Linked DNA regions of Peribacillus sp. FSL E2-0218. Each later gene encodes a partner of the first gene's protein in a complex. Links are inferred from orthologs where the notes say so. Each region holds a gene or a part of one and is shown in the gene's direction. Other genes may lie near its edges. The genes, in order: hfq and MHI53_RS24870.

What was found.
Region 2: the proteins of hfq (region 1) and MHI53_RS24870 are in contact, whole or in part, in a crystal structure (PDB 3VU3), measured with the Escherichia coli proteins. The link is inferred for Peribacillus sp. FSL E2-0218 from one-to-one orthologs.

What each region holds. Positions count from the first base shown.
Region 1 is NZ_CP150304.1:1,882,547-1,897,027, forward strand. Bases 9,330-12,152 are described here. They hold hfq (RNA chaperone Hfq), read left to right. Parts: upstream 9,330-10,535; coding sequence 10,536-10,769; downstream 10,770-12,152. Other genes in these bases: miaA (tRNA (adenosine(37)-N6)-dimethylallyltransferase MiaA), read left to right, coding at 9,549-10,532; spoVK (stage V sporulation protein K), read left to right, coding at 11,181-12,137. Outside these bases: MHI53_RS09015 (GntR family transcriptional regulator), read right to left, coding at 1-13; MHI53_RS09020 (PTS sugar transporter subunit IIB), read left to right, coding at 299-607; MHI53_RS09025 (PTS transporter subunit EIIC), read left to right, coding at 612-1,961; MHI53_RS09030 (PTS lactose/cellobiose transporter subunit IIA), read left to right, coding at 1,978-2,325; MHI53_RS09035 (6-phospho-beta-glucosidase), read left to right, coding at 2,322-3,665; chbG (chitin disaccharide deacetylase), read left to right, coding at 3,662-4,393; MHI53_RS09045 (NAD(P)/FAD-dependent oxidoreductase), read right to left, coding at 4,465-5,646; MHI53_RS09050 (DUF1641 domain-containing protein), read right to left, coding at 5,686-6,129; MHI53_RS09055 (SMI1/KNR4 family protein), read left to right, coding at 6,828-7,283; MHI53_RS09060 (GHKL domain-containing protein), read left to right, coding at 7,947-9,269; MHI53_RS09080 (trimeric intracellular cation channel family protein), read right to left, coding at 12,179-12,787; GTPase HflX, read left to right, coding at 12,964-14,208; MHI53_RS09090 (methionine gamma-lyase family protein), read left to right, coding at 14,221-14,481. UniProt on the Escherichia coli protein: RNA chaperone that binds small regulatory RNA (sRNAs) and mRNAs to facilitate mRNA translational regulation in response to envelope stress, environmental stress and changes in metabolite concentrations.
Region 2 is NZ_CP150304.1:5,136,703-5,152,918, reverse strand. Bases 7,841-10,818 are described here. They hold MHI53_RS24870 (catalase), read left to right. Parts: upstream 7,841-8,285; coding sequence 8,286-10,352; downstream 10,353-10,818. Other genes in these bases: pepT (peptidase T), read right to left, coding at 10,426-10,818. Also shown: two-component system activity regulator YycH, read left to right, coding at 1-158; two-component system regulatory protein YycI, read left to right, coding at 145-942; MHI53_RS24905 (MBL fold metallo-hydrolase), read left to right, coding at 949-1,743; MHI53_RS24900 (trypsin-like peptidase domain-containing protein), read left to right, coding at 2,015-3,235; MHI53_RS24895 (CxxH/CxxC protein), read left to right, coding at 3,402-3,563; 23S rRNA (pseudouridine(1915)-N(3))-methyltransferase RlmH, read left to right, coding at 3,962-4,441; 23S rRNA (adenine(2503)-C(2))-methyltransferase RlmN, read left to right, coding at 4,520-5,587; MHI53_RS24880 (heme oxygenase), read right to left, coding at 5,645-5,977; MHI53_RS24875 (DEAD/DEAH box helicase), read left to right, coding at 6,251-7,699; more of pepT, read right to left, coding at 10,819-11,661; MHI53_RS24860 (alpha-amylase), read right to left, coding at 11,788-13,269; MHI53_RS24855 (CotH kinase family protein), read right to left, coding at 14,056-15,765; MHI53_RS24850 (DUF4956 domain-containing protein), read right to left, coding at 15,835-16,216.

The sequences.
Region 1 (14,481 bases):
CTTCTTTATTCATGGTCTCCACAGTGATTCCCCCCATACTCATTCCTATATATACATATAGATTATCTCGGATAAGTACAATAATCAACTGATAATCGTTAATTTGTCATAACAAATAAAAAATTGTGTTGATATTTTTTTAATTTGTAACTACAATAGATATATGGAGGTAATAATACCCATTTCCAAAATACTGGTAGAGGGGTGGATATAAGGCAAGAGTGTCATAATCAAAAATGCAGTATCATCAATATTATAAAAAACTGAATAATCAATCATTATAAAGGGGGTAATGTCAATGAATATCTTATTATGCTGTTCGGCGGGGATGTCCACTAGTTTATTAGTTACCAAGATGGAGGAAAGTGCAAAAAATCAAGGAGTCGATTGCCATATTTGGGCGGTTGGATCGACGGAAGTGAACAATGAAATGGATAAGGCCGATGTGATTCTTTTAGGACCACAGGTTAGATATCTCCTTTCCAAGTTACAGGAAGCGGGAAAAGAAAAGGGGATTCCTGTCGCAACCATCAATCCGATGTTCTATGGACTGTGTAATGGTGAAGAAGTGCTAAAGCAAGCCACTACTTTAATTAAGGGAGAATAAGGATATGATGACTTTTATTGATAAGTATATTATGCCTGGAGCTGTAAAAGTAGGAAATAACCGGCATCTGCTTGCGATTCGTGACGCATTGATTGGAATGATAGCGATTACAATGATCGGGTCATTTGCGGTCCTGTTTAACAATCTAGGGCAAGTCATCAAGCCTTATGGAAGAATGATGGAGGCCATATTCGGTCCCGCATGGAATACACTTGGCGGTGATATTTGGTTTGGCACCTTCGCATTCATGACGGTATTCGCTGTATTTGGCATTTCTTATAAACTAGCAAGATCTTACGGAGATGATGGCTTTGAAGCGATGCTTGTATCCGCGGCCTGTTTCTTCCTATTATTGCCTCAAATCGGCAATGTCACTTTAACCATTGATGATAAAGCCGTTACAGGCGGCGCGTGGGGATTTGTAAGCGTTAACTATTTCAATGCTACCGCCCTATTTACAGGAATCGTCGTTGCCTTGATTGCGACTGAAATATTCGTTAGGCTTTCACGAGTGAAATATTTGGTCATTAAGCTGCCCGATGGAGTACCTCCAGCTGTTGCCAGGTCATTTGCCAAGTTAATTCCTGGCATGGCCACAATCTTTGCCGCGGGCTTGTTCGGATTGTTATTCCGCAAGGCTACGGATGGTCAGGTATTGAATGATTGGCTGAGCAAAGTAATCGTATCTCCCTTACAAAGTGCTGTAGATTCATTACCATTCGCAATTTTATTAGTATTTCTTGTTCATTTATTATGGATGATTGGTTTGCACGGACCAAATATCCTTGGTGGGATAACAACACCGCTTTTTGAAAGCTCGGGAGTGAAGAATATCGATTTATATGCAAAAGGTGTCAAAGATATGGACCAGTACGGGGTATTGGCAGGATCTTTCCTGGATGCCTTTGTCTATTTAGGAGGATCTGGTGCAACATTAGGTCTTATCATTGCCATGATCATTGCAGGACGGAAACGGTATAAACAGATGATTGCACTCGGTGGGGCACCAGGGGTGTTCCAGATTAATGAACCGATTCTTTTCGGATTGCCTATCGTCCTGAATCCAATGTGGTTCATTCCTTTCGTCCTTGGCCCGGTAATCACGACGGTGATCTCCTATTTAGCGGTAAGCAGCGGCCTGGTTTTTCCGATTGTAGCCAAGATTCCTTGGGTTACGCCTCCAATCGTGGGAGGATTCCTGGCAACTGGGGGGCACGTATCCGGAGCAGTATTAGCAGCTGTCAACTTAGTCATTTCAACAGCGATTTATTTACCGTTCGTTTATGCACAGGTGAAGATAGACTCAAAAAATAAAACAGAGCTTACAAAAGATTCAGAAACGTTAAGCGTATAAGAAAGCAGTGATGAAAATGGAAAAAGAAGAATTATACCAGTTATCCTTTCAATTGATTTTATATAGCGGCAATGCAAGAAGCTTTGCGATGGAAGCGATGCAGGAAGCGAAGAAAAGAAACTTTGAATCAGCACGTTCAAAGATTGCCGAGTCGGAATCCGAACTGCTGCAAGCCCATAAATATCAAACACAATTAATCCATGCCGAGGCAGGGGGAGATCATTTCGAACTCCCGATTCTCCTGGTCCATGCACAAGATCATCTCATGACAGCGATGACATTGAAGGATCTTGCGATTGAAATGATCGATATCCGTGAAGAATTCATACATGCAGCTGCTATGAAGGAGGGAACTGCCGAATGAGCAAGGGGTTGAAGATTGTTACGATTGGCGGAGGATCAAGCTATACGCCAGAGTTGATCGAAGGTTTCATTAAATATCATGGAGAGCTTCCTGTGAGTGAAATTTGGCTAGTTGATATTGAAGCGGGTAAGGAGAAGCTTGAAATCGTCGGGGATTTGGCTAGAAGGATGATTGAAAAGGCTGGAGTGAATATAGAAGTCCACCTGACATTGGACAGAAAGAAAGCGCTTAAAAATGCAGATTATGTCACGACGCAGCTCCGGGTTGGCCAGCTCGCTGCCAGAGCTCTTGATGAGAAGATTCCATTGAAGCACGGAGTCATCGGGCAGGAGACAAACGGACCTGGAGGGCTTTTCAAGGCTTTTAGAACGATTCCCGTCATTCTTGATATAGCCCGTGAGATGGAAGAGGTTTGTCCGGATGCATGGCTAATCAACTTCACCAACCCTGCTGGAATGGTAACGGAAGCGGTTCTGCGTCACAGTAATATTACCAAGATCATCGGGCTTTGCAATGTCCCGATTGGCATGGAGCGAGGTGTGGCGGATTTGATGGGCGTCGAGCCCTCAAGAGTCAGGATCGACTTTGCCGGCTTGAACCATATGGTATATGGCTTGGATGTATTCGTTGATGGGGAAAGTGTCAAAGATCAAATCATCAATCTGATTACAGATCCTGCAAAAGCCGTCACGATGAAAAATATCCATGCAATGGGATGGGAGCCGGGATTCTTAAAGGCCTTGAATCTGTTTCCGTGCCCGTACCACAACTACTATTATAAAACGGGAGATGTGCTTGCCCAAGAGTTGAAGGATGCAGAAAATGGGGAGACACGTGCTGAGGTCGTCCAAAGGCTTGAAGCGGGGCTATTCGAGCTATATAAAGACAAGGATTTGGCCATCAAGCCGCCGCAGTTGGAAGAACGAGGAGGAGCGTACTACAGTGACGCTGCTGTGAGGCTGATTTGCTCGATGCATACGGATAAATGCGATATTCAAGCCGTCAATACCGTCAATCATGGTTCCATTGAAGGCATACCGTATGAATCGGCCATTGAAACCAGCTGTGTAATAACGAAGGACGGTCCGAAGCCGATCAATGTCGGAAAGCTTCCAGTGGCTGTGCGGGGATTGATTCAGCAAATTAAATCGTTCGAACGAGTGGCCATTGAAGCCGCAGTCACTGGGGACTATGACACTGCACTGCTTGCCTTGACGATTAATCCATTAGTTCCAAGTGATCGGGTTGCAAAACTTATTCTCGATGAAATGCTAGAGGCGCACAAAGACTATTTGCCTCAGTTTTTCAAAAAAAAGGAGTTGCAGGATAACTTATCATGATTGAAGTTCTTATAAATGCAGATGATTTCGGGTTAACTAAAGCGGTGAATTATGGAATTTTGGATAGCCACAAATATGGAATTGTCAATTCGACGACGATCATGATGAATGCGAACGCGACGGAGCATGCGATAGAAATCGCCAAGAAAACCCCCTCTTTGAAAGTGGGTATACACTTAGTGCTGACATGGGGGAAACCTTTATTGAGCGATGTGCCGAGCTTGGTTGATGAAGATGGGTACTTCAAGAAGCAAGGAGTGGTATACGCCAATCCCAATGATATATCCTTGGCTGAATTGGAGCGCGAGTGGTCTGCGCAGATTGAAAGGTTTTTGGAATTCGGGCTGTTTCCAACTCATTTCGACAGTCATCACCATGTACATGGGATAAAAGCCTTCCTGCCGGTCATTCAAAGGCTGTCGGAGAAATACCGTTTGCCGGTGCGTAATGCGGGAGAACACTTTTCTGGTATGCAAACCGTTACCGATCTATTCTTTGATGACTTTTATGGAGATATGGTTGCAGAAGATTACTTTCAGAACTTAAAGGGAAGGGTAAACGATGGAGCAAGTGTGGAAATAATGACTCATCCGGCCTATCTTGACGAAGAATTATTTACTGTTTCCTCCTACAACGATAAACGTTTAAGGGAAACTAGCATTTTGACTAAGGCAAAATTGCCGGAAGGATATTCCCTTAGGTTCAGCATCAATCAAGTTAAGATCTGAATGTATAAACGAAAATCCATCACAAAAAGGACCATTCAAATGAATGGTCCTTTTTGAAATGATTCTTTGTTTTAGTAGGCCAAGCTATATAGCGCTTTGATGTGTGATAAGTAGCGGATATTACTCGCTTCCTTCATCAAAGTGGCCGGCAGGCCTTTCAGGGAGGTATTATTGGCTCCGACGGTTGCCACGGCATCCTTCCGGCCAAGGCTCGCAAGCGTACCTGAATTTACAGGTGCGAATACTTCAAGCTTCTTGCCTTCGAAGGCTGCATAGAGGTTATACCCGACAAGCTCACCCATTTGCCATGCGTTTTGTGCAGTTGGCGCGTATGGACGTCCGCCTTCTGGAGGGAAAGCAAGGGCGCTGTCACCGACAACGAATACGTCCTTATGTGACGTCGATTGCAAGTATTCATTAACGGCTGCTTTGCCGCGATCGACTTCAAGACCTGATTCGCCGACGATAGGAAGAGCCGCAACCCCGCCTGTCCAAACAAGCGTATTGGCCGTGATCGTTTGTCCATCCTTCAGTTCGATTTGGTTGCCTTTAACACCCGTTACAGGCAGACCTGTCAAGAACTCGACGCCGCGCGCTTCCAAGGAAGACATGGCCCGGTCGATCAGCGGATCAGGCAGCACAGGAAGGATTTTTGGACCAGCTTCAACAAGCTTGACTTTCAAATCCTTGAAGTCCACGCCGAATTTCTTGGCGATTTTAGGGAAATGATCGACGATTTCACCAATCAGCTCGACGCCAGTCAAGCCGCCGCCGCCAATTACGATGGTCGCATCGGCTTCATTTTTCGTTTGGGCATATTCACGAATGCGATCTTCGATATGCTTGTAAATTTGGTTGGCATCTTTCACCGATTTCAAGACCATGCTGTTTTCTTCAAGACCTGGAATGCCGAAGAATCCTGTTTGGCTTCCTAGTGCCACGACAAGGGCATCATAGGATAAAGTGGAGCCATTGGAAAGCTTCACTTCTTTTTTATCAACGGAGAAAGACTCCACTTTTGCAATGGCAAGGTCGATATCTTTTCCTTTGAAAAGTTTTTCCAAAGGAATCGAAACAGCTTGCTCGGAAATCGAACCGCCGGCAAGACGGTGCAATTCAGTGATGATTTGGTGGGTTGGAAATTGGTTCACCACGGTAACCTGCACTTCATCCTTGTTGTAATATTCACTTACGGACAACGCAGATAGTAAACCAGCGTATCCGGCACCTAAGATGACGATTTGTTTTGACATAGTAAATCCCCCGTTCTTACTGTTTGTATGTGTTAGACATTATTTTTGGTTTTTACGTTCTGAAGAGACTTCCAGGAACGCTTGCGCGAAACGGAAAAGCTTTTGTGCCTCCGGGTCTTTCATCATTTTTAACAAGCCAAAAAGACCGATCACATCATGATTTGCTTCTGCGCGATCCTTCGCTTCGATTGCGGTAGCCGCAAGACCTTTCACGGAACCGACCACAGGTGTTGCGATTTCCGAGATCGCACTGACGGTATCGTTTTTCAGGACATCATCCGTTGCCACCGATTGAGCGAAATCATAAGACTTTGTTAAAATATTCACTAATTCAGTCAGCTTTGGAAGCTGATCGACTAAAGTATTGAGGGATGCCTGAACCTCAGGCTTTAAAAGCTGATCTAGGATATCCAATTTTTCTTGGTTTGCAGAAATACTAAGTGCATCATGTTCAAGTATTGATTTTGACATTACATCTACCATATCTAATTCCCCTTTAATCTAAATTTAATTTTATTTATATTTTTCCGCCGATACTACTAATCATACGACTCTGATCTGTTAATTTCAAATGAATTTTACTTGATATGACTATAATTTTAGCTTGTTAATGAAGAGTGATCGGAAGGTAATGGGAGGTACCTACCATTCTGGGGTAATTTTGCAGCACTTCTTATTACCATGCCTTTATAAAGAGATTTCTTAGGATATATACAAATATAATAGAAGGAAGTATCAAGCAAAACGTAATATTTATTATATTCATAGAGTGGGGCCGTTACATATTTCCCTTTTCATAAGTCTGCTTGTTGCATTCACATTTTTACAAACCCTCCCCGGATTTTATCCTCGTCAGGATAGCTGTCTTTTTTTCATGCAACATGGACTTATTGATGAAAAGGTCGTCCTTTTCCCTTTTTATGGATAAGTATGGCCAGGAAATGAAAAAAATATCTGAAAATACAGAAAAAAATGGTAAAATTATGTTAGTATATTTAAAAAAGTGGTATGTTTAAGATTCTAATGAATAATTTATTCTTCAAGGAACTTCATCGGTAAAAGAACGTTTAATTCTCCAGTTAAGACGGGAACGATGTTCAATAGGCTTCGATGAAAATGGATTCGGGAATGGGATTGTCGGGTTGGAAGTTGCGACTATATAATGAAATGGAGTTGGTAGAATGGTGAATATTACTGGATATGGAAAAGCGACACAAGAGGCAGTGGATGGTTTTCAGGAATTTGTCGGATTTGAAATTCCTGCAGATTATAAACAATTCCTCCTTAAGTATAATGGCGGCATATCTGAGGTGCAAAACAGCAAGTTTTATGTAGATACATTGGATACCCTCGTTTGCTTGAATGTTCTCTACGGATTAGATCTTGAGGATAAAGGGCTGGATTTACGGAAATGGCACGAAGAGAATAAAGATGATTTACATAAAAATTGCATCATCATTGGTAATGATACGTGTGCCGGCAAGATCTTGCTGATAAATAACGAAGAGGAAAAGGGAATATACTTCTGGGATCAAGGTTGGTATTCGGATCCTTCAAGCCAGGATGAAAATATTTATAAAATTGCCGAGAGTTTTCAATCCTTTATCGAAGGATTGAAAATCCCGGAAGAAATCTAAATTATAATGAACCCCTTGATTGGCTTAGACCTTTCAAGGTTTTTTATTGGAATTTACAAGCTAAGTGAAAGAAGTGGGAAACGGGATTGCGAAAGAAAACGATGTCTATGGTTTTTGAAAGGGAATATGTGACATTTTAAATAAGGATTTCTTTATTTTCTGTTAAATGGAAACTTCTTTCGTGCTCATTAAAGGCCGCGTGATATCGGTCCAAATGACCTATTGCTATTTTATGAATATTTTATTGCGAATTGGTGTTGCAATCGAGAAGAAAAACGTTAATTTTGATGGGATGTAAAGAGAAAATATTGAAATATTTCCATCTAAAGGGTAAAATTATATATTTGAAAAGAAAAATATATAATTAATTTTCTTCTTTTTTTCCTTTTTAAAATAAATATATAGTAAAATTATATTCGTTTGGAAATAACATATTTTAATGGAAATAATTAATATAGACATTCCGCTTAGATTAGCATGTAAAAAAGTTAAAGAACCAAAAAAGATGTGGGTATTTTGTTAGTTATTTCAAAACTTATAGTTTTATTTACCTGCTGTTGAAGTGAGACGTGGATATTTCTCTATATGTTTGTTCCTGTATATAGTAAACTCAGAATAGGTTCGTTAACTTTTAACTGCTAGAGACGAGGTACGTTTAAATCTATGAAAAATAAAAAGTTAAGGGCATTTTTTTATTTGACCATCCTATTATTAATCGCTTTCATTCTTCTGAATATGTTTTCTACTTATTTAAGCATTAAAAATTCTGTTCAAAAATCAGTTGCAAATCAAAACTTGGTAGCTGCCAGATCCATTGCCGACTCCATGGATGTAGAGGCCTATGAGCGATTTCTCGATAACCAAGTAAAGAGCCGGGAATATAAGGATATTAAAGCGTACTTAGAAGATGCAAGAGAAAAAATCGGGGCTTTGTATGTTTACACCATCATGGTCGATAATCCGAAAGTGTCAAAAGCTATGATTACAGGATTTTCTAAAGATCATAAAGGGGATTTTCCCATAGGCGGAGTGTGTACCGTCCCTCCAAAGCAGGTCAGACAGGCCTATCAAGGCAAAAGCTTCATTACCGGGATACTGGATGATCCGGAGTATGGCGATTATTTGACTGTGGGAGTGCCAATCAAAAATAAAGCTGGCTCCATCATAGGGTTTTTAGGGATCGATGTAAGTGCCGAGAATATAAACTCCATTAATGGAAAGGTATTAAGAAGCAGTATTGCCATCCTCGTTTATAATGGAGGCTTTGTTATCATGCTGCTGGTTACCTTTTTTGTCGTTCAAAAGTGGTATCAAAAAGAACTGACGCGTGAAGTCGGGGATACGGAGGATACGTATCAATCGGAATTTCAATCGCTCATAGCTTCAGTTCGTTCATTAAGGCATGACTTTTCCAATCATATTCAGGTTATACATGGTCTCCTTAAATTGAAGGAGAATGATAAAGCCCTCGATTATTTAACAGGTCTATCAAAAGAGGTCCATTCCCTCGAATCGATGAAGCTGGATGTAAGTCATCCGGGCCTGTCTGTACTGTTGGAGACAAAAAAACTCTCGGCCCAAAATTATAACATCGATATTGAAATCGATGTTTCACCTAACTCGTTTAACAGGGTGAAAACGATCGATTTGATTAAATTATTATCAAATGTCATCGATAATGCGATTGAAGCAACGGTTGAATTGCCAGAGAATGAGCGCCGAATGAACATTGCCTGCATAGCTGATGAGGAAAAGTATACCTTTAGGATCACGAACACCGGGCCTATGATAGCGCCCTTCGATCAGGAAAATATATTCATTAGCGGATTTTCAACCAAAAAGCCCCAAAAGGGCAAGGTTCGCGGTCAAGGTTTATTCATCGTAAAAGACTTGGTGAACAGATATGATGGAGAGATCCTGGTGCAATCGAATGAGAAGGAAACTTCCGTATTGATGATGATACCAGTGAATGGGAGACCGATCTGAATGGATTAAGAAGGCAGGTCTGTGCACCATGCCGAAAAAGGATGATTGCTGATGTAGCGTAATCATCCTTTTTTGTGTCTTCATTCAAAGAATCCCCCTAGATTCCGCTTAAACTCCAGCTATATGGAAGGGCTCCATTTTATAAATGCCTCTTGAACAGACTTCACAGGAAGGAGGAATGAATAAAACAATGGGAAATGGACAGAATGGGTAGATGTTTAGCTGCTTTCAACGAGATTATGTTAAGATAGGGAAAAAATCATATAAGGCAGTGAGAATGTGAAACAACAAAAAGGAAAGCTTCTCGTTATCATTGGACCGACTGCTGTTGGCAAGACAAAAATGAGCATTGAGATGGCAAAGTTATTTAATGGTGAAATTATCAGCGGCGATTCCATGCAGGTATATAAAGGCATGGACATAGGAACTGCAAAGATCAAGATGGAGGAAATGGAAGGCGTTCCTCATTATTTACTTGATATCAAGGAGCCGGATGAACCTTTTAGTGCCGCAGAGTTTCAGGAGCATGCAAATGCTTGCATCGAGGATATCCATGGCAGGGGGAAGCTCCCTATTATCGTTGGCGGAACAGGATTATACATACAATCGGTGATTTATGATTATCAGTTTTCAGAAGCCCCGTCCGACCTAGAATATCGAGAAGGTTTGGAAAAACAAATAAGAGAGTCAGGAATCGATCCGGTTTTTGACCAATTACGGAAGGTTGATCCTGAGAGTGCGAAGCGGATTCACCCTAATAATGTAAGGCGTGTAATCAGGGCACTTGAGATTTTTCATTGCACAGGTAAAACGATGAGCGAGCAGCTCGATGATCAGCCGACGGAATTGAAATATGAGACGTGCATCATCGGCTTGACGATGGAACGTGAAAAATTATATCAGCGTATCGATCAACGAGTTGATGGAATGGTAGATGAAGGGCTGATTCATGAGGTTCAGTCGTTTTATGATCAAGGTTTGAAGGATTGCCAATCCATTCAGGCCATAGGCTATAAAGAGATTTATGATTATTTTGATGGAAGGGCTTCAGTGGATGAGGCGGTCGAGACTTTAAAGCAAAATTCCCGTCGATATGCAAAAAGGCAATTGACTTGGTTCAGGAATAAGATGGATGTCATCTGGTTTAATATGACCGATCTAGAGGGATTTCCGAAAAAAATACATGAAATATCTGGATTTATAGCAGGAAAGCTTTTCAACGAAGGCGAATACATAAATTTAGAGAGAAAAGAGGAGGACTAATACATGAAACAATCAGTAAATATCCAGGATCAATTTCTTAACCAATTACGAAAAGACGGCACCTATGTAACGGTATTTTTATTGAATGGGTTCCAGATCAGGGGGCAAGTTAAAGGGTTTGATAATTTTACGGTATTATTTGAATCGGAAGGCAAGCAGCAATTGGTCTATAAACATGCCATTTCTACATTCGCTCCACAACGTAATGTTCAAATTGATTACGAAGTGAAGGAATAGTCATATATATAAGGATGTGAAAAACAGGTTTCGCTAATGGCGGCCTGTTTTTTTTGTATGCACTGCTCGTTTTTTCAAATAATCGATAATGTTACGTACGTGTTTTGAATATATATCTAGGGACGATTATTTTCCGGGAAACCGCAGGAATTGACAATTCCCCGTTTAAACGGGCGAATTGGAAGGAAGTTTGTCGGAATATAGTTTCAATGGAAGAATTCAGTCGTGATCATGCACCGTTGAAAAGGAAAGCTGGCATTTTACCCTGGCATTTTCTGAATTCACGAAAAGAAATAAGGGAATTTCCCGACGGGGGAAAGTTTCGGCTTATGTTACATAAGCATTCCCATCATAAATCGGAAATAGAATGCAATCGTGGAGTCAAGGGTCCAAGATGGAGAGGTGAATGCATTGGAACAACCGATCCGTATGAAAAATAACGGGCAAATCAATATCGTGTTTAATGCGGAAAATAGAAAAACGCTACAAAAGGATCTGCCGATAAAAGAAATTTTGGTACAGGAAATACCTCACCAGCATGCAGCCCTGAGGGAAATCGAAGAGGAGCTGAAATCGCTGGTCGGGATGGAAGAAATGAAACGGATGATCAAAGAAATATATGCGTGGATCTATATCAACAAACAGCGCGAGGCTAAAGGAATGAAGACTGGCCGTCAAGCATTGCATATGATGTTCAAAGGAAATCCCGGAACGGGAAAAACAACGGTTGCGCGTTTAATCGGGAAGTTGTTTCAAAAAATGAATGTACTCTCAAAAGGGCATTTAATCGAAGCGGAGAGGGCGGATTTAGTTGGAGAGTATATCGGTCATACTGCCCAAAAAACGAGGGATTTAATAAAGAAAGCGATTGGCGGGATCTTATTCATCGATGAGGCATATTCCTTGGGAAGGGGCGGCGAAAAGGACTTTGGGAAAGAGGCCATTGATACCCTTGTCAAACATATGGAGGATCGCCAGCACGAATTCATTTTGATTCTTGCCGGGTATTCACGGGAAATGGATTATTTCCTCAGCCTTAACCCCGGCCTTCATTCCAGGTTTCCGCTCGTAGTTGATTTTCCGGATTATACGATCGATCAATTGATGGAAATAGCCGACCGGATGCTGCAGGAGCGTGAATATATCATGAATCGTGAGGCTGAAAGGAAATTAAAGGAACACTTGATCATCCTGCGATCATATCGCAGCTCTATTTCATTTTCTAACGGCCGCTATATACGCAACGTGATTGAAAAGTCGATCAGGGCACAGGCGATGCGGCTTTTGCTGGAGGATTCCTTCGAAAGAACGGATTTACTGACCCTTACCGGCCAAGACTTGATTTTTGAAGATGATGAGAAAGAATGATTCACATAGAAAAGCCCGCGGATATGGCGGGCTTTTCAAATTTATGTTTTCGGCACCCATTTTTTATTGGGAAGGTGCCAATTGTAGGTGTAGGATAGGACGCGTAAAATGGTAATGATCGCAAAGAGCGTATATAGCTGCCATGCCTGGGACAATACACCGCTTCCTAATGCCATGCCTGCAATGATGGCCCAAACTACGTAAATTTCTTTTCTGAAGACCAATGGTTTCCGGCCGGCCAACACATCACGGACAATTCCGCCGCCGCATCCGGTTAATGCCGCTGATACAATGATGGCGCTAATTGGATGGTTTAATTCTACCGCATACATCGCCCCTTGGATGGCGAAGGCTGAAAGTCCAATGGCATCACTGAAGTTCCCCCATCTGTCCCAGTGTTTCGATAGGATGGTAGGAAAAACAAAAACGATGGTAATGGATAGTAAAGCGATGATGAAATAGAAGCTTTGGTCCCATAAGGTTGAAACGGGGACGCCTATCAGCAGGTTCCTGATTGCACCTCCGCCAAACGCGGTTATGATTCCTAAAATGTACACTCCTAAAATATCATACTCTTCTTCCATGGCGATGATGGTGCCGCTAATGGCAAAAGCAATCGTACCTATGAAACTTAATACTTCCCATGTCATTTGCATGTTCCCTCTATGTCTTTTCTATTTTGATGGTAAAGTCAAATTTGATTTTAGCATGTTATCGAAATTTTTAAAACGGGTAAAGCTTTGTTTTCCGTAAAGTTTTATCTGTTCATTTTTTTTGTTATGATAAACTGAAATCTTAATATAGGTGGTGGGCGTTTTTGGAAGAAATGATGAAGGAAAAGGCCGTGTTGATAGGGTGTCAGACAACGGAGGAAAATGAACGTTTCGAATATTCACTTGATGAATTGGCCTCGTTGGCGAAGACGGCGAATGGCGAGGTGCTGATGACCATCACCCAAAAAAGGACAAGCATCGATCCGGCTACATATATAGGAAAAGGAAAAGTGGAGGAGCTTCGGAACCTTGAAGAAGAGCTGGAGCCGGATTTATTCATCTTCAACGATGAATTATCCCCGAGTCAGATCCGAAACCTTTCCAAACAGCTAGAAGCAAGAATCATTGACCGGACACAGCTTATCCTCGATATATTTGCGCAACGCGCACGTTCCAGGGAAGGGAAGCTTCAAGTTGAATTGGCTCAGCTCCAATACCTATTACCGCGTTTGGTTGGACAGGGGACGGCATTGTCCAGGCTTGGAGGCGGAATTGGCACGAGGGGCCCGGGAGAAACGAAACTGGAAAGCGATCGTCGCCATATCCGCGGGAAAATTGATGAAATCAAGCAACAATTAAGTGGAATAGTGAAGCATCGTGAACGCTATCGCGACAGAAGAAAAAGGAACAAGGCTTTTCAAATCGCCCTTGTCGGTTATACGAATGCGGGTAAATCGACATTGTTCAACCGCCTGACGGAGGCGGATTCCTTCGAGGAAAACCAGCTGTTCGCGACTCTTGATCCCATGACGAGAAAGGCGATCCTGCCAAGCGGCTTCACCGTGCTCTTGACGGATACGGTCGGCTTTATCCAGGATTTGCCGACCTCCCTAATCGCAGCATTCCGCTCGACGCTGGAAGAATTGAAAGAAGCGGATTTATTGCTGCATGTGGTCGATTCCTCAAGTTCAGATTATTTTAACCATCAGAAAACGGTGCAGGATTTGCTAAATGACTTAGAAGTCCCTTCCATTCCACAACTAACATTGTATAATAAGAAAGACAGGACCCACGCCGATTTTGTAAGAACGTCCAGCCACCCTTCATTATTGGTCAGTGCCTATGAACAATCGGATTTGAATCAAATCATGGAAGAAATTGAAAAGTACGTGATTGAGGAAATGGTTCCTTATTATGTTTTTCTCCCTTCGAGTGAGGGTAAACTATTATCACAGCTGAAAAATGAAACCATCTTGCGCACTCTCTCCTTTAATGAAGACTCGGAAAGATATGAATGCAAAGGTTTTTGTCTAGCTGATCATCCATTGACAGGGCAGCTAGAGAAATATTCGTTATAAAGGGGAATTTTGATGTATCAGCAGTTAACGAACGGAGAAATGTTGCAAAACATTGCCAAAGAAGTGGAAGCAATGATTTCTCCATTACATAAGCAAGTGGACGAACGAATTGAAGAAAATCAATTTCGTGTATTGCAAAGTTACCAAGCACATAAAGTGAGTGATTCCCATTTCATCCCTACGACGGGTTATGGCTACGATGATATAGGGCGCGATACGTTGGAATTGATTTATGCCGAAGTGTTTGGGGCGGAAGCAGGATTGGTGCGTTCC
Region 2 (16,216 bases), 3.3 Mb from region 1 along the record:
AGGACATCACGATCGGGTATAAACTGAATAAATCCCTTGATTCCAAGCTTGTCACCTTAGTCACCCTTGAACCGACTTGGTATTATCGGATCGGCAATAAATGGTTCATTGTGCCTTTTGAAGGAGATGCGGGAGGCGATCAAAGTGGATTGGAATAATACAAAGTCAATATTCATCATGGTTTTCTTCGTTTTGAATATTTTTCTTCTTTATCAATTCCTTGAAAAAATCAATGACTACCAATATGAAAATTTCGCGGAATCCTCAACCGAAGAGCTTTTGAAGGAAGATGATATTTCAATAGAAGTCCCTCTTCCGAAACAAAAGCTGAAGGACCAATTCCTGACTGCGAAAAGCAAGACGTTCGAGAAGAAAGATATCCAGTATTTGAAAAATCAAAAAGCGAAGATCATAGATGATAAGAAGCTGGTCGGCACTTTCAAAACGCCAGTGGTCATGAAGACGGACATTCATGAGGCAGACCTTGATGTATTCCTGAAGGACTATATACTGAATGGCAGTGAGTACCGCTTTTGGAGTTATGACAAGACCACCCAGACGATCATCTGCTATCAAGTGGCAGATAATAAGATGTTTTTTAATAACAGTATGGGGAAGGTCACTTTATATTTGAATAAAAAAGGTGAAATCGTCTCCTATGAGCAGATGTATTTAGAGAAACTTGAAAAATTCAATAAACCTAAAGAATTAGTGACTCCCATGAAAGCCATTAGAGCTTTATACGATAATCGTGATATTGTACCAAAAAGCAAGGTTACGAATGTGAAACTGGGTTTTTATAATTCGCTGCAAACGACATCCATGTCCCATTTACTTGTACCGACTTGGTGGATCGTCCTTGATAACGAAACGGATCTCTTCGTGAATGCATTTGATGGAGAGGTCATTGAATTAAATACTGAAGAAAAAATACTGGAGTGAGTATAGATGACTATGCATTTTAGTGTTCTCGCCAGCGGGAGTACGGGAAATGCCTTTTTCGTGGAAACGGAGGATCAATCCTTCCTTGTCGATGCCGGATTGAGCGGCAAGGCGATGGAAGCATTGTTCCAGGATATAGGCCGTGATATGTCGAAATTATCCGGAATCCTTGTTACCCATGAACATAGTGACCACATAAAGGGACTGGGCGTGGTCGCGAGAAAACATAAGCTTCCGATATATGCGAATGCAAAGACATGGAATGCCATGGAACGCTCGATCGGAGAAATTGCTACCGAGCAAAAATTCACATTTGAAATGGAACAAATCAAAACGTTCGGCAGTCTTGATATCGAGTCATTCGGTGTTTCGCATGATGCTGCCGAGCCGATGTTTTATGTCTTCCATCATGAAGATAAGAAGCTGGTGGTCATCACTGATACAGGTTATGTAAGCGATCGGATGAAAGGGATCATATCGAATGCCGATGCCTATGTATTCGAAAGCAACCACGATGTTTCGATGCTGAGGATGGGTAAATACCCATGGAGCATCAAGCGCCGCATTTTAAGTGATGTTGGACATGTCTGCAATGAAGATGCCGCTCTTGCGATGAGTGAAGTGGCCGGTGATAAGACGAAACGTATATACCTGGCCCACTTAAGCCTTGATAACAATATGAAGGATTTAGCAAGAATGTCGGTGGAACAGACCTTGAAGACAAAGGGGATAATCGTCGGGGAGCAATTTTCCTTATACGACACTGACCCGAAAAGACCAACGGAACTCGTTACGTTATAAATGATATGGGATGGATAAGGGAAACCTTGTTCATTCCTTTTTTATTGGTAAAAATTCCTTTCGAAAGGTTACAAACTGGTTTAATTGGGGTATCGTTTGGTTACAACTGTATAAGTATAGGTAAAACGGCGTACTTCAGACAATGGATCTCCCTTTTGAATTACAGGTACATTTTTTTAGAAAAAATCCGGTAATTGAGTATAATTGAGGAAGGATACCAAACAATAGAATGGCTATTATTACTTTCCTAAAATGAGAGGATGAAGCGGTCTTGGGTTATTATGATGATCATGATGAGAACCGAAATAAACGGAAAAAGGGCCATGCCAGCTATTTTCTAACTGGCTTGGGCGGCGCCATCGTTGGTGCTTTACTTATTTTATTAGTATTTCCGGGAAGCGGATTGCTTAATTCCGGGAATAACGAAACATCAACGCAGAAATCAACCAGTAATCAGCCTTTGAAGCAATCGCAGCAAAGCCTTGCTGTAGATGTAACTAGTGCCGTCACAGATGCCGTCGATAAGGCAAGTGATGCAGTGGTAGGCATCACCAACATCCAGGAAACGAACTTCTGGGGACAAGGGAGCAATGCTGAGGACAGTTCGGCAGAAGCAGGAACAGGCTCAGGTGTCGTTTATAAAAAGGCTGACGGAAAAGCCTATATCGTTACGAATAATCATGTTATTGAAGGGGCCAATGAACTGGAAGTCACATTAAGTGACGGCACCAAATTGCCTGCAAAGCTGCAAGGAAGCGACCCGTGGACAGATTTAGCGGTCATTGTCGTGAATAGTGACAAGATCAAAACGATTGCAGAGTTCGGAAAATCGGCAAAATTGAAGCCAGGTGAGCCAGTGATCGCGATTGGTAACCCTCTGGGCCTCCAATTCTCCGGATCGATTACACAGGGAATCATCTCCGGCTTGGAGCGAACGATAGAGGTCGATATCAATGAGGACGGACAAGTGGATTGGAACGCGGAGGTCATCCAGACCGATGCAGCCATCAACCCAGGCAACAGCGGGGGGGCCCTCGTAAATATGTCGGGGCAGGTCATCGGGATCAATTCGATGAAGATAGCAGAAAATGCAGTGGAGGGGATCGGACTCTCCATCCCGATCGATTCGGTCATTCCAATCATCAACGATATCGAGGAGTTTGGCGAAGTGAAACGTGCCTTCTTAGGTGTGAATTTGGCATCCGTAGAAGAAATTTCAAAATACCATCAGCAGAATACATTAAAACTGCCAAAGAAAGTGACGGCAGGTGTTGCCATAACGGGCGTTCAAAGCAACTCCCCGGCATCAAAAGCAGGATTGAAGGAGTTTGACGTCATCGTTGGAATGGATAATGAGGAAATCCATGATGTCGTGGAACTAAGGAAATACCTCTATAATGATAAGAAAATCGGCGATAAGGTTAAAATCATTTATTACCGTGATGGGAAGAAAGAATCGACTGAAGTCACACTTTCAAACAGCGAAATATAAAACGTGGGAGGACAGGGGGCAGCGATGCTTCCTGTCCTTTATATTCGCTTGCGCTTTTTTTATTTTTTGTTACGATTACCTGTGGATATATGTCGATGTTAAAGATGCCGCGCACCTTGTGGATAATTGGTTTTTGTAAAAAGGAAAAGGAAAGGGGGAAGGAAGGATGGAATTATATTGCTGTCAGGAACACGTGGAAATGGCGTTGGATGAAGTGGTGTACGAATGTGAAACCTATCCGGTTTTAACGCAAGTGTCGGAAGAAAAACAGTTATCAACAACCTGTGAATATTGTCGAAACGTGGCAATATATCTAGTAGGGAACTAATATTCCCATACAAGATGTGGATAGAAAATGTGGATATGTGGATAACTTTTGTGGATAAGATGTTTGTAACCTGTTCTTAACATTTCTTGACGTTTCATTTCATCAAGGCTGGGGATAAGATTGGGTGCAGGAATCGTGAACATATCTTCGGAAAATCCATTTGGAGGGGAACGAACAAGTTAGCCATACGCTTTTTTCTCGCTGAATCATGGATTGCCGCTGATGCCTCTAGGTCAGCGGTTTTTTTGTGGGAAAAGTGATGCTGATGGACGGGGATGAACCATCCTTGCAATTGGAAGTGATTTGCTTGTTTTGCTTATAGGCATCCGTAAGGTATGATAATAGGTAGGCAAATCCTAGAACTGATACGAAAACATAAGGAAAGTTAGAGGATATATATGAAAATAACGATCATGACGGTAGGCAAGCTAAAAGAAAAATACTTAAAGCAAGGCATTGCTGAATATGCAAAAAGGTTAAGCGCCTATGCTAATATAGAACTTATTGAAGTACCGGATGAAAAAGCACCAGAGAACTTGAGTGCCGCGGACATGGAGATCGTAAAGCAAAAAGAGGGTGAACGCATCCTGGCCAAAATCAGCCCTGACACCTATGTCATAACACTTGAGATCAATGGTAAGCAGCTTACGTCCGAGCAGCTGGCCACACATATCGACCAGCTGGCCACTTATGGGAAGAGCAAGATAGCCTTTATCATTGGCGGGTCGCTCGGTCTCGGGTCCGAGGTGATAGCAAGAAGTGATTATGCACTATCCTTCTCTAAAATGACCTTTCCGCATCAATTGATGAAATTGGTTTTATTGGAGCAAATATATCGGGCCTTTCGGATAAATAGAAATGAACCGTATCATAAATGAACCGATTTTTAGAGGGAACACGTGTAAGGATAAAGGATTGAACGACTAAATTTTAATGTAATGAAAAGAGGGTAACGAATGAAGAAAGATTCCATTTATGGTTTAACATTCGAGCAATTATCAGCATGGCTTTTGGACCATGGCCATAGGAAATTCAGGGCACAGCAAGTCTGGGAGTGGCTTTATCGGACACGTGTGACGAGTTTTTCTGAAATGACGGATGTTAATCAAGACTGTATCCAATTGCTGGAGGAGCATTTTTCGATCCAGACCTTAACTGTTCACGTTAAGCAGGAGGCAGCTGACGGCACGATCAAATTCCTGTTTAAATTGCAGGATGGCAACCTTATCGAAACCGTTATGATGAGACATAAATACGGGATTTCTGTTTGTGTCACCACCCAGGTCGGCTGCAATATCGGCTGCAGTTTCTGTGCAAGTGGTTTATTGGCGAAAAGCCGCGATTTATCCAGCGGGGAAATCGTTGAACAAATCATGAACGTTCAACTGCATCTGGATACACTGGAGCAAAAGGATCTCGTCAGCCATGTCGTGGTGATGGGGATTGGCGAGCCATTTGATAACTTTGAAAACATGGTCGACTTTTTGAGGGTGCTCATGGATCATAAGGGTCTTGCCATCGCTGGCAGGCGCATTACCGTTTCGACGAGCGGCCTTGCCAAAAAGATTTATGAATTCACAGATCTGCAATTACAGGTGAATCTAGCTATCTCCCTGCATGCACCTAATAACGATCTGAGGACGCGAATCATGAAAATCAACAGGGCGATCCCGATTGAAAAATTAATGAAATCACTTGATTATTATTTGGAAAAAACGAATCGGAGAATTACGATTGAATATATCCTATTGAAGGATGTCAATGATCATCAAGAAGAAGCCGAGCAGCTTGCCAATCTTCTGGAGGATAAAAAACATCGCCTCTATGTCAACCTGATTCCATATAATCCTGTAGATGAGCATAGCCAATATCAAAGAAGTGAAAAAGAGTCCGTTCTCGCCTTCTATGATACGTTGAAAAAGAGGGGCGTCAATTGTAAAATCCGTCAAGAGCATGGAACGGATATCGATGCGGCCTGCGGACAGCTACGAAGCAAGCAAATCAAGAAAGCAGAAGCACAATGATTAGTTTGAACTTGAAAACAAAGAGGCTGCTTCAATAGCGGCCTCTTTGCCATGATGTTATTTCGCTATTTCCTTTACTGAGGCAACTTCATACGTAGTAAGCTCGCTGCCTATGATCGGCGATTCTTTTTTAGCGGAATCGGAACTTGCTTCTGGCCGTTTATGTGCAGCTTTAAATGCATCACTATTTCTCCAAGCAGTGAAGTTATCGAGGTTCTCCCAGTACATATTAACACTCAGTTCATCATGATCCGTCAGGTTCTGCGTCAATAATACTTCCACCTTCACAAAACCTTCCATCGCATCAAGCGGACCTGGTGCAGTAAATCCTGGCGCCATCACTGCCCCCATCCCTTTTTTGACTCTGATTCTATTCGTCACGATTATCATAAATCAGCTCTCCTTTTGGATAACAGTAATTCAATCCACACCCTTTGGACATACATATTTTAGCATGTTGAAAAGCAGCCGGTCCATTTTGATTCATCACAATCGTTTTCCTCTATCGTCCATTTTGAAGAATTCATTATTTTGAAATAAGAAAGGGAATTTGATTATTGCAACGTTTATCGTTCCATATCGCGTATAATAGTAATTTGAATAAGAAAATTACGATCATGGAAACAATAATGCATGATACTACACAATAAATGAGGCTGTCATATGAATGAATTGAATTTTTCTGATTATACATTAAGTGATGAAATCGTAAGGGCATTGGAGAACTTGGGTTATCAAAGCCCGACCGAAGTGCAGCGTGAGGTGATCCCAGTCGCATTGAAAGGGGAGGACCTTGTCGTGAAATCGCAAACCGGAAGCGGCAAGACCGCTTCATTCGGGATACCGATATGTGAGATGGTCGATTGGGGGGAGAATAAGCCGCAGGCCCTTATTTTAACGCCGACACGTGAGCTCGCTGTGCAGGTAAAAGAGGATATCACCAATATAGGCAGGTTTAAACGCATAAAGGCCACTGCGATTTATGGAAAACATCCATTTGCCTTGCAGAAAGCGGAATTGAAGCAAAAAAGCCATGTGGTCGTGGGAACACCGGGCCGAGTCCTGGATCATATCGAGAAAGGGACATTTGCTTTGGAGCGCCTTACACATTTGGTTATTGATGAAGCCGATGAAATGCTTAATATGGGCTTCATCGAACAAGTGGAGGCCATCATTAAGGCGCTTCCGAAAGACCGGGTGACGATGCTCTTTTCTGCTACGCTGCCCGAGAGCATAAAGAAGTTGTGCAAGCAATATATGAAAGATCCCCTGGACATTGAAATCAAAGCGAAGGGTCTTACGACTGACAAAATCGAGCATGCCCTCATTGAAGTGAAAGAGGATGATAAATTCTCCCTGCTCAGGGATATCACGATTATCGAAAATCCTGATAGCTGCATCATTTTTTGCCGGACGAAGGATCGGGTCGACCAAATATGTGAACAGCTGGTGGAGCTAGATTATCCTTGTGATATGATACATGGCGGCATGATCCAGGAGGATCGCCTCGCAGTGATGAATGAATTCAGAAGGGGCGAATTCCGCTATTTGGTCGCGACGGATGTTGCCGCACGCGGAATCGATATTGATAATATCACCCATGTGATCAACTATGACCTCCCAATGGAGAAGGAAAGCTATGTACACCGGACAGGAAGAACGGGCCGTGCCGGTAAGAAGGGAAAAGCCATCACGTTCGTCACACCGTACGAGGACAAATTCCTGACTGAAATCCAAGATTATATCGGCTTTGAAATTTCCAAGCGGGCTTTCCCTTCAAAAGAAGAGGTATCAAACAAAAAAGCGGATTTCGAGGCAAAACTCGAAGCACGTCCAAAGATGAAAAAAGATAAAAGTGAAAAATTGAACAAACAAATCATGAAGCTATACTTCAATGGCGGGAAGAAAAAGAAAATCAGGGCTGTTGATTTTGTCGGCACCATCGCTAAAATTGATGGAGTGAATGCAGCGGACATCGGGATCATAACGATTCAGGATAATGTCTCTTATGTGGAAATCCTCAATGAAAAGGGACCGCTCGTCTTGAAAGTGATGAAAAATACCAAAGTCAAAGGCAAGCTCTTGAAGGTGTCAGAAGCATTTAAAAACTAAAGTAGCGGAATTAAAGAAGCGGGAAGCCCAAAAAATGGCCTTCCCGCTTCTTATTTTTATATGACTTATTTACATCCCAAGTATGACAAAACTAAGGAAGGAATAATTCGACCAAACGGATGGTGATCCGACCAAATGGGACAGTAATTCGATCCAAACGGGTGGTGATCCGACCAAATGGGGAGATGATTCGACCTAAACGGGGATAATCCGCCTAACCGGGAGATGATCCGACCAAATGGGGAGATGATTCGACCTAAACGGGGATAATACGCCCAACCGGGAGATGATCCGACCAAACATGGAGATAAATCGCCCCAACCGGGTGATAATTCGACCAAACATGGAGATAAATCACCCCAATTAGTGATAATCCGCCCAAACATGAGATAAATCGCCCCAATCCGACGATAATCGGTCCTACACCAAAATAACTAGTATTCTCTGTATAATTTTTGAATTCTGCTGTTTATCTCTCGAAATAGAGTGGTATATGAGGAAGAATAACGTAATTACTTCCAATAATGAAAATACATACAACATGAAATAACCTTAATTTTTGACATGGAGGGGAATGAAAAGAATGGTGAATGAAAACGAAAGTGGAAAAATCAATGAGCAAAGCAAAAATCGGCAGTTGGATCAATATCGGGTGGATGATAGTGGGAAAAAGATGACGACTAATCAAGGCTTGCGCATTTCGGAGGATGAGCATTCTTTGAAGGCGGGAACCCGCGGCCCGACATTAATGGAAGATTTTCATTTCCGTGAAAAGATGACCCATTTTGACCATGAGCGAATTCCTGAGCGAATCGTGCATGCACGTGGATCAGGGGCACACGGATATTTTCAAGTATATGAGCCGATGGCTGAATTTACAAAGGCCAAGTTTCTTCAAGACCCTTCGGTCAAGACTCCTGTATTCGTCCGGTACTCCACTGTAGCAGGATCACGCGGATCGGCGGACTCGGTTCGCGATGTCAGGGGATTCTCGACAAAGTTTTATACAGAGGAAGGAAACTATGATTTGGTCGGGAATAATATGCCGGTATTTTTTATCCAGGATGCAATTAAGTTTCCGGATTTGATTCATGCGGTAAAGCCGGAGCCTCATAATGAAATTCCGCAGGCTGCTTCTGCCCATGATACTTTTTGGGATTTTGTTGCCAATAATGAGGAAACGGCACATATGATCATGTGGCATCTTTCCGATCGGGCGATACCGAGAAGCTTCAGGATGATGGAAGGGTTCGGTGTTCATACATTCCGCTTTGTGAATGAAGAAGGCGTATCCCATTTCGTTAAATTCCATTGGAAGCCCGTCCTTGGAGTGAAATCGCTCGTCTGGGATGAAGCCCAGAAAATCGCCGGGAAGAACCCCGATTTTCACCGCCAAGATTTGTGGGAAGCGATTGAAACAGGCAATTACCCTGAATTTGAATTTGGCGTGCAAATGATCAAGGAGGAGGATGAATTCAATTTCGACTTTGACATTCTCGATCCTACTAAACTATGGCCGGAAGAACAGGTGCCGGTGAAAATAATCGGGAAAATGGTGTTGAACCAAAATCCTGATAACTTCTTTGCGGAAACGGAACAGATTGCTTTCCATCCGGGGCATGTTGTGCCGGGCATTGATTTTTCCAATGATCCGCTGCTTCAAGGGCGTTTATTCTCTTACACCGATACACAGCTATCCCGATTGGGTGGACCGAATTTCCATGAGCTTCCGATAAACAGGCCAGTATGCCCTTTTCATAACAATCAGCGCGATGGGATGCATCGGATGACAATCAATCCAGGACCGGTCAGCTACCATAAGAATTCCCTTGCAGGTAACTCCCCGGAACCGGCTTCCGAAGCGGAGGGCGGCTATGCGCACTATCAGGAAAAGGTCGATGGCAGGAAGGTGCGCCAGCGCAGTGAAAGCTTCAAGGACCATTACAGCCAAGCTAAACTATTCTGGAATAGCATGACGGAAGTGGAGAAGGAGCATATTATTGCCGCTTTCCACTTTGAAGTGGGGAAAGTGAAAAGTAAGGACGTCCAGCAGCAGGTTGTCGAGATGTTCAGCAATGTAGATTTCGAACTGGCCCGAACAATTGCCAAGGGTGTGGGAGCGAATCCTCCAACCAACAGGAATGAGGCTGAGACCGAGTTAACCTCTCCCGCGCTAAGCCAAGAGCAAATGAAAGTGAAAACGGCCGCAACCAGAAAAGTGGCAATCCTGGCTGCCGATGGTTTCAACGCATCTGAGGTTAATCAAGTATTGAAATCGTTCAAGGCGGCAGGAATAACTGCGGAGATCGTCAGTATTAATCGGGGAATGATTACAAGTTCAACAGAACAGCAAGTTGAAGTGGAGCAAACATTCCTGACAGCCGATTCGGTACTGTACGATGCCGTTTATGTAGCAGGAGGTCAGAAAAGTGTTGATGCTCTAAAAGCATCTAAGGACTCCATTTTCTTTGTGAATGAAGCTTACAATCATTTCAAGGCAATTGGTGCGGGCAAAGAAGGTGCTGATATCCTAACGAAGGCAGGCATAGGTTCCTTTGATCCCAATGCAGGCGTTGTGGCCATCACGGATGAAAATAGCGGCGCTGCCTTTATCGAGGCCATTGCCAAGCACCGACACTGGATACGCGCATGATGGAAAAACCCCAGACCGCTTAGGTTTGGGGTTTTCCTTTATGAAAAAGGTCATTCGTGAGATTTCTATAAAGCTACTTCGCTTTTCTTTCAAAGAGGGAGGCAATTTCAACGATCACCTTTGTGGCCAGCATCATATTATCGACGGAAATAAATTCATATTTGCCATGAAAGTTCTCACCGCCGGTGAATATATTGGGTGTCGGCAGGCCCATATACGATAATTGAGATCCATCCGTTCCACCGCGGATTGGCGAGATTTTTGGTTGTATACCGAGTTTTTCCATGGCTTCATGGGCGATGTCCACGATTTCTTTGACTGGCTCAATTTTTTCCCTCATATTGAAATATTGGTCCTGCAATTCAAGCTGGATACGTTTTTGTCCATACTTTTCTTTTAGTTCCTTGGTGATGTGCGTCATATATTCCTTGCGCTCATTGAATTTTTGGCGATCGAAATCCCTGATGATGTAGGAAAGCCTAGTCTCTTCGACATCGCCTTGAAAGGATAGCAGGTGGTAAAAACCTTCGTAGCCCTCCGTATGTTCCGGTGCTTCTGCCGCTGGGAGCATATTGTGAAATTCCATGGCGATTTTAGCAGAATTGACCATCTTTCCTTTAGCGGTACCGGGGTGAATGTTGGTCCCACTGATTTTGATTTTGGCCGATGCCGCATTGAAGCTTTCATATTCAAGTTCGCCAAGGGGGCCGCCGTCAACTGTATAGGCAAATTGGGCAGCAAAAGCATCGACATCAAACTTATGCGGGCCTCTGCCGATTTCCTCATCCGGTGTAAAGGCGACACGGATTTTTCCATGCTTGATTTCCGGGTGCTGTATCAAATGATCCATGGCCGTCATGATTTCGGCAATGCCGGCCTTATTATCTGCGCCCAACAGGGTTGTCCCATCCGTCGTAATTAAAGTATGCCCTTCATAATCCTTAAGTGAAGGGAATTCATTCGGTGAGAGGACGATGTCCAATTTTTCATGTAAAGTAAGATCGCGTCCATCATAGTTTTCAACGAGCTGCGGTTTTACGTTTTTCCCTGTGAAATCCGTTGCTGTATCGATATGGGCCAAAAACCCGATCGTCGGGACATCCTTATCCGTGTTGGCTGGAAGCGTCGCCATTACATAGCCATTATCATCAATCGTCACTTCTTCCATGCCTATGGATTGCAACTCCTTCACTAAAGCATTTGCCAAGGTCAGCTGACCAGGTGTGGAGGGGCAGGAGGGATTTTCCTCATTTGATTGTGTATCCACTTTCACATAAGAAGTAAATCTATTAATGATTTCATTCTTCATTTGTCCATCAGCTCCTTTTTACCTTATCTTACCATGAATGGTTGTCTGGCCATGAGAATTTTTTTGAATTTTCAAAGCGAAGAACAGCATGCGGGAAACGGCATGCTGTTCTTCGCTTTTGGAATATTAGTTTTCTTCTGCTTCAAGCGGTTTTTCATTCAGGGCCCATACGGATACGCTTTTTCCATGTACGGGAAAGGTCGCGTAGCCATCTTCTTCAATGGTGATGTGATCATCTCTGTGATAGGTTACATCAGTCCAGATTTCGCCTGCACGTTGCTCACCCACGAACATTCTTTTTTCACTGTTGTGGTCTGCGTTACAGACAACGATCGCACACCCCGAGCCTTCCAGCTCTTCAACCCCTAATCGAACCCAGCCTATCGTATTTGGATCATCAAAATAGTCCTTCTGTTCCCCATACGCTTTTTCATATCTGGCATATAAAAGGCGATCCAATATATCCTTTTTCCCGGGTACCGGCGAAGGACCGCCAATGCCGTAATAGTCCCCGTAAAAGACACAGGGGTAACCGCATTGCCTCAGCAGGATAAGAGCATATGCAGACGGTTTAAACCAATCCTTTACCCATGATTCCAGCGATTCATGAGGCTGGGAGTCATGGTTGTCGACAAAAGTGACGGCCTGTTCCGGATTGGTTTTTACGAGGGTATCATCAAAGATGGTTGAGAGGTCGAAGTCGGTTCCTGCATTTGAGGCCTCATGAAATTTATAATGCAGGGAAACATCGAACAAATTGAGGTCATGATTGGTTTGCTCCAAGTAGTTTTGACAGGATTTCACATCGGCTTTCCAAAACTCCCCGACCATGAAAAAATGTTCTTTCGTATAAGGAATGAGCTCCTGTAAAAAATCATTAATGAATTCATAATCAATATGCTTCACGGCGTCCAAGCGGAAGCCATCACACTTCAATGTATCAACCATCCACTTTCCCCAAGTAATCATTTCCTGGCGAACTTCGGGCTGGCTGTAATCGATGTTCGCGAACATTAGATAATCGTAATTGCCGAATTCATCAATGACGTGCTGGTTCCAGTGTTTGTTTTCCCCAGTGATCCGATAGACGCCCATTTTGTCGTTTTTAGCATCATAGTCAGTTCCATTGAAATGCGTATGGTTCCACTTGAAATCAGAGTATTGATTATTACGGCCTGGGAAATCGAATGTCGTCCAGCCTTCAATTTCAAATGGCTCTGAGATGTCTTCCATACGGTTGTCTGGATTGACCTCGATGACTTCAAATTTTTCGGTTCCGTCGGCTCCGGCTTTGTGATTCATGACTAAGTCGATATATACGCACAGACCGTAGTCATGACAGGTGGTTATGGCTTGATGCAATTCTTCTTTTGTACCGTATTTGGTACGAATGGTGCCTTTTTGGTCAAATTCCCCTAGATCGTACCCGTCGTATATTCCATAACCGTTGTCACCAATGGACTGCCCTTTAGTAACAGGCGGGAGCCAAACACAGTCAATACCTGTATCTTTCAATTTGGAGGCCGCTAATTTCAATCTGTCCCAATGAGAACCATCTGCTTCAAGATGCCACTCGAAAAATTGCATCATTGTATGATTTCTTTTCATCCATTTCCCCCCTGACACCGACGCGTTTTGGCAAACTTGTTACTGAACGATCGGATAAACTAATAATGGAAATCTTTACCCTCTATATTCAAATGGTAAACAAGTAGAAAATGCTCTGGAGGTTGATTTGTCTTTCTATTTTACTATTTTATACCAATTAAGGGTATTTTATATTAGTTGGCAGCTAAAAAATAATTCAATGTTGAGGAATACCTGGGGAAAGAAATAATTTTCGGATGTTTAAGAGGGAGGACATAGAACGTTCCTGAACTCTGTCTTAAGGCGAAGAAAGAATCCTAATTATTCATAGTTATGGAGGATTCGAAATAAGTAGGTTTCGTTTCACTGCAGGTACTCCCTTTCCACTCTACTTTGGGATAAGGTGAAAATGAAATCCTGATTTCCCATCGTTTGGAGGAACCGGACGTCGAACGTTGCATGGCACTCCGGGCACTCGCTTTCCGCGGGCGGTCGTGGAGCCTCCTCGGGCTTTACGCCAACGGTGTCTCCCCTAGACCGCAGTTGCCGCAGGAGTGTCGCCCCCTCCGTTTCATTCCACATGTCGTGATAACGAAAATAGAATCAGAAGGGTCAGCTGCTGTGCATCTTGGGATTTATGCTGTTTGTGCAGTGTTTTTTTCCTTGGTAATAGATCAAGAAATTCATAGAAAAAAGAGGGCGTCTCCTTGACGACTTTGGTATCAAGTTTAGTAGATTCTATTTTCAATAAAAATGAGGCATCCCGAATATTTCGGGATGCCTTGTTCATGTTGGAGGGGGTGGTCCTCATCCGGTTTTGCCCCTTCGTTTAAAGAAGTGGGCAAAAGCGATTGCGCCCAATAATAAAATCAGGAGCACCAGGGATAGAATGATCGTATCTTTGGAGGAGCTGCTGTTTCCTGGCTCCTTTTGGCCCATCTTCCCCGTTATATCAGGGGGTGAGCCATTCCCGCCGCGATCGATGTCAGGGGGCTGCATGGCAGGCATTTCCCCGCCGCCGGCCATGTTTGGTGGTTGCTGGCCTCCATTTGCGTCAGCGCCCATATTAGGCGCTCTGCCGTCCGTGCCGCTTTCCGTCTCACCTTCGACAATCAGGTCTCCGGATAGCTGCGCCAAGATCGATCCAGCACGTTGAACGGCGAAGTCAACAAGGGTTTCCTCACCGGATGTTGCTTCTAAAAACTCATTCATTGTATAAAACTTGGTTGGATCTCTTTTCACATATGGTGTGATCAACGTTGAGATTTCAGAGGTCATTGCTGTCATTTTTTCTTCAGAGAAAAAATCTGTGGCAATGTCGTTTAGATAATCATCATATTTTTCACGGTATTCGTCGTTAGAAAGCAGGGCATTCAATAAAGGGCGATCTTCAAGGGCCGTGCCTGAAACGGGCTCGGTGATGCTGAAGTTGATGTTACTTTCATTCATGAAATGGGAGCTCATATCCATCATCCCGCCACCGTTCATATTCGGTGCTTCCTCGGGAAGCTTCATGTCATCCTGCTCAGCATTATCGTTCTTAGCAGTCGCTTCATCTTCATTTTTTCGAGCGGTGCCGCCTGCCTGCCTCCCGCCGCCTCCGGAATAACCGCCAAATGACATATTATAGTCCCACGGCAATATCGAAAAGACTCCGTTCTCTTCATATAGGTAATAATTGTGCTTTTTATCTCCTTGATAGTGATCAAGGTTGACAAGGGCAGTGTTGGCTGCGAAGTAGCGCAGCATTTCATCGACATCCAATACTTCCTCGATATTGCCTCCATTATTGATGGCATCGAGCATGTGGATCATGGCGGATTGGTCCGAATGATCGTTTGTTTTCAAATTCAATCCTGTGTAGTCATCAATGTCTTCGCTGATCCATTTTAAATCGCTTCCAGTACCATCAGGATAATAGAGATCGCCTGTAGCATCAGCGAAGTTGGTATTTAGAAAGGTTTCCTCTATAGCTTCCACACCTAAGTAAAGGCCCCATTCCTTTCCGTTGATGGTCACGTACATATAGGAGTGCCCTGGTGTCGCTATGCCCATCTTTTCCATTAATTCATAGGAAAGATATTCTCTCATAAAAGTAGGATCACTGTAATTATTGTTCAGTGCCAACTTTTTCAGCCCGTGTAAATCTTGATCGTCCTGATAATAATCAAAGTCTATCTTCCAGCTGTAACGTTCGGAATCGTCCATTTGAACAACGGAATTCAAGGAAAGATTTCCCTTGGTGCGAAACCCCACATTTTTAACCGTCTCCCCATTTATCGTCACATCGGCGTTAACGATTTCTTTTTCAGAAGGGTTATCCAGGATGGAATCCAAATCATCATCAGCTAGTGTAATATCAACTTTCGTCACCTTACTTTGGTCAAATACCGATTTTGCATAGGTATTCCCTTTCGTTGCTTTTTCCACTTGAAGAAGGGGAACGAGGTACATCGCTGCTATAAAAATCATGATCAATAATCCAATCGCCGCTGCAACATATCTTGTTTTTAACATGCCTTGGCTCCTTCCTCCTGCCGTCCACTATAGAGGGGTGGGCATGGTTCCTTGTGTCCGCCATCTGTCTTAAGCTGTGAAGTTGCCATCATAACTCAACATGATGGCAGAATGGACGCTGGTCATGTCCTTTACTTGATTGATGAATTCCGCATTATTATCTTTTAATCGAATCTCATATGTCACTTCGAGGTTATTATCGGCCATGATCGATTTCGATTTGACGGAATGCTTTTTCACCTTGCTGGATATCATTTCTTCCAACGTTTTTTCAATGGATGCATCTGAATATTTAACGATTAATAAAAAGGGATTTTCAACGGTGATTCGATTGGCAAATACGAGCATGACGATCCCTATTAAAATGGCACCGATAATAACGAGCGGAATTAATCCCGCCCCGCATAAGATCCCAGAGGCCGCTGCCCAGAATAGGAAGACCAGGTCCATG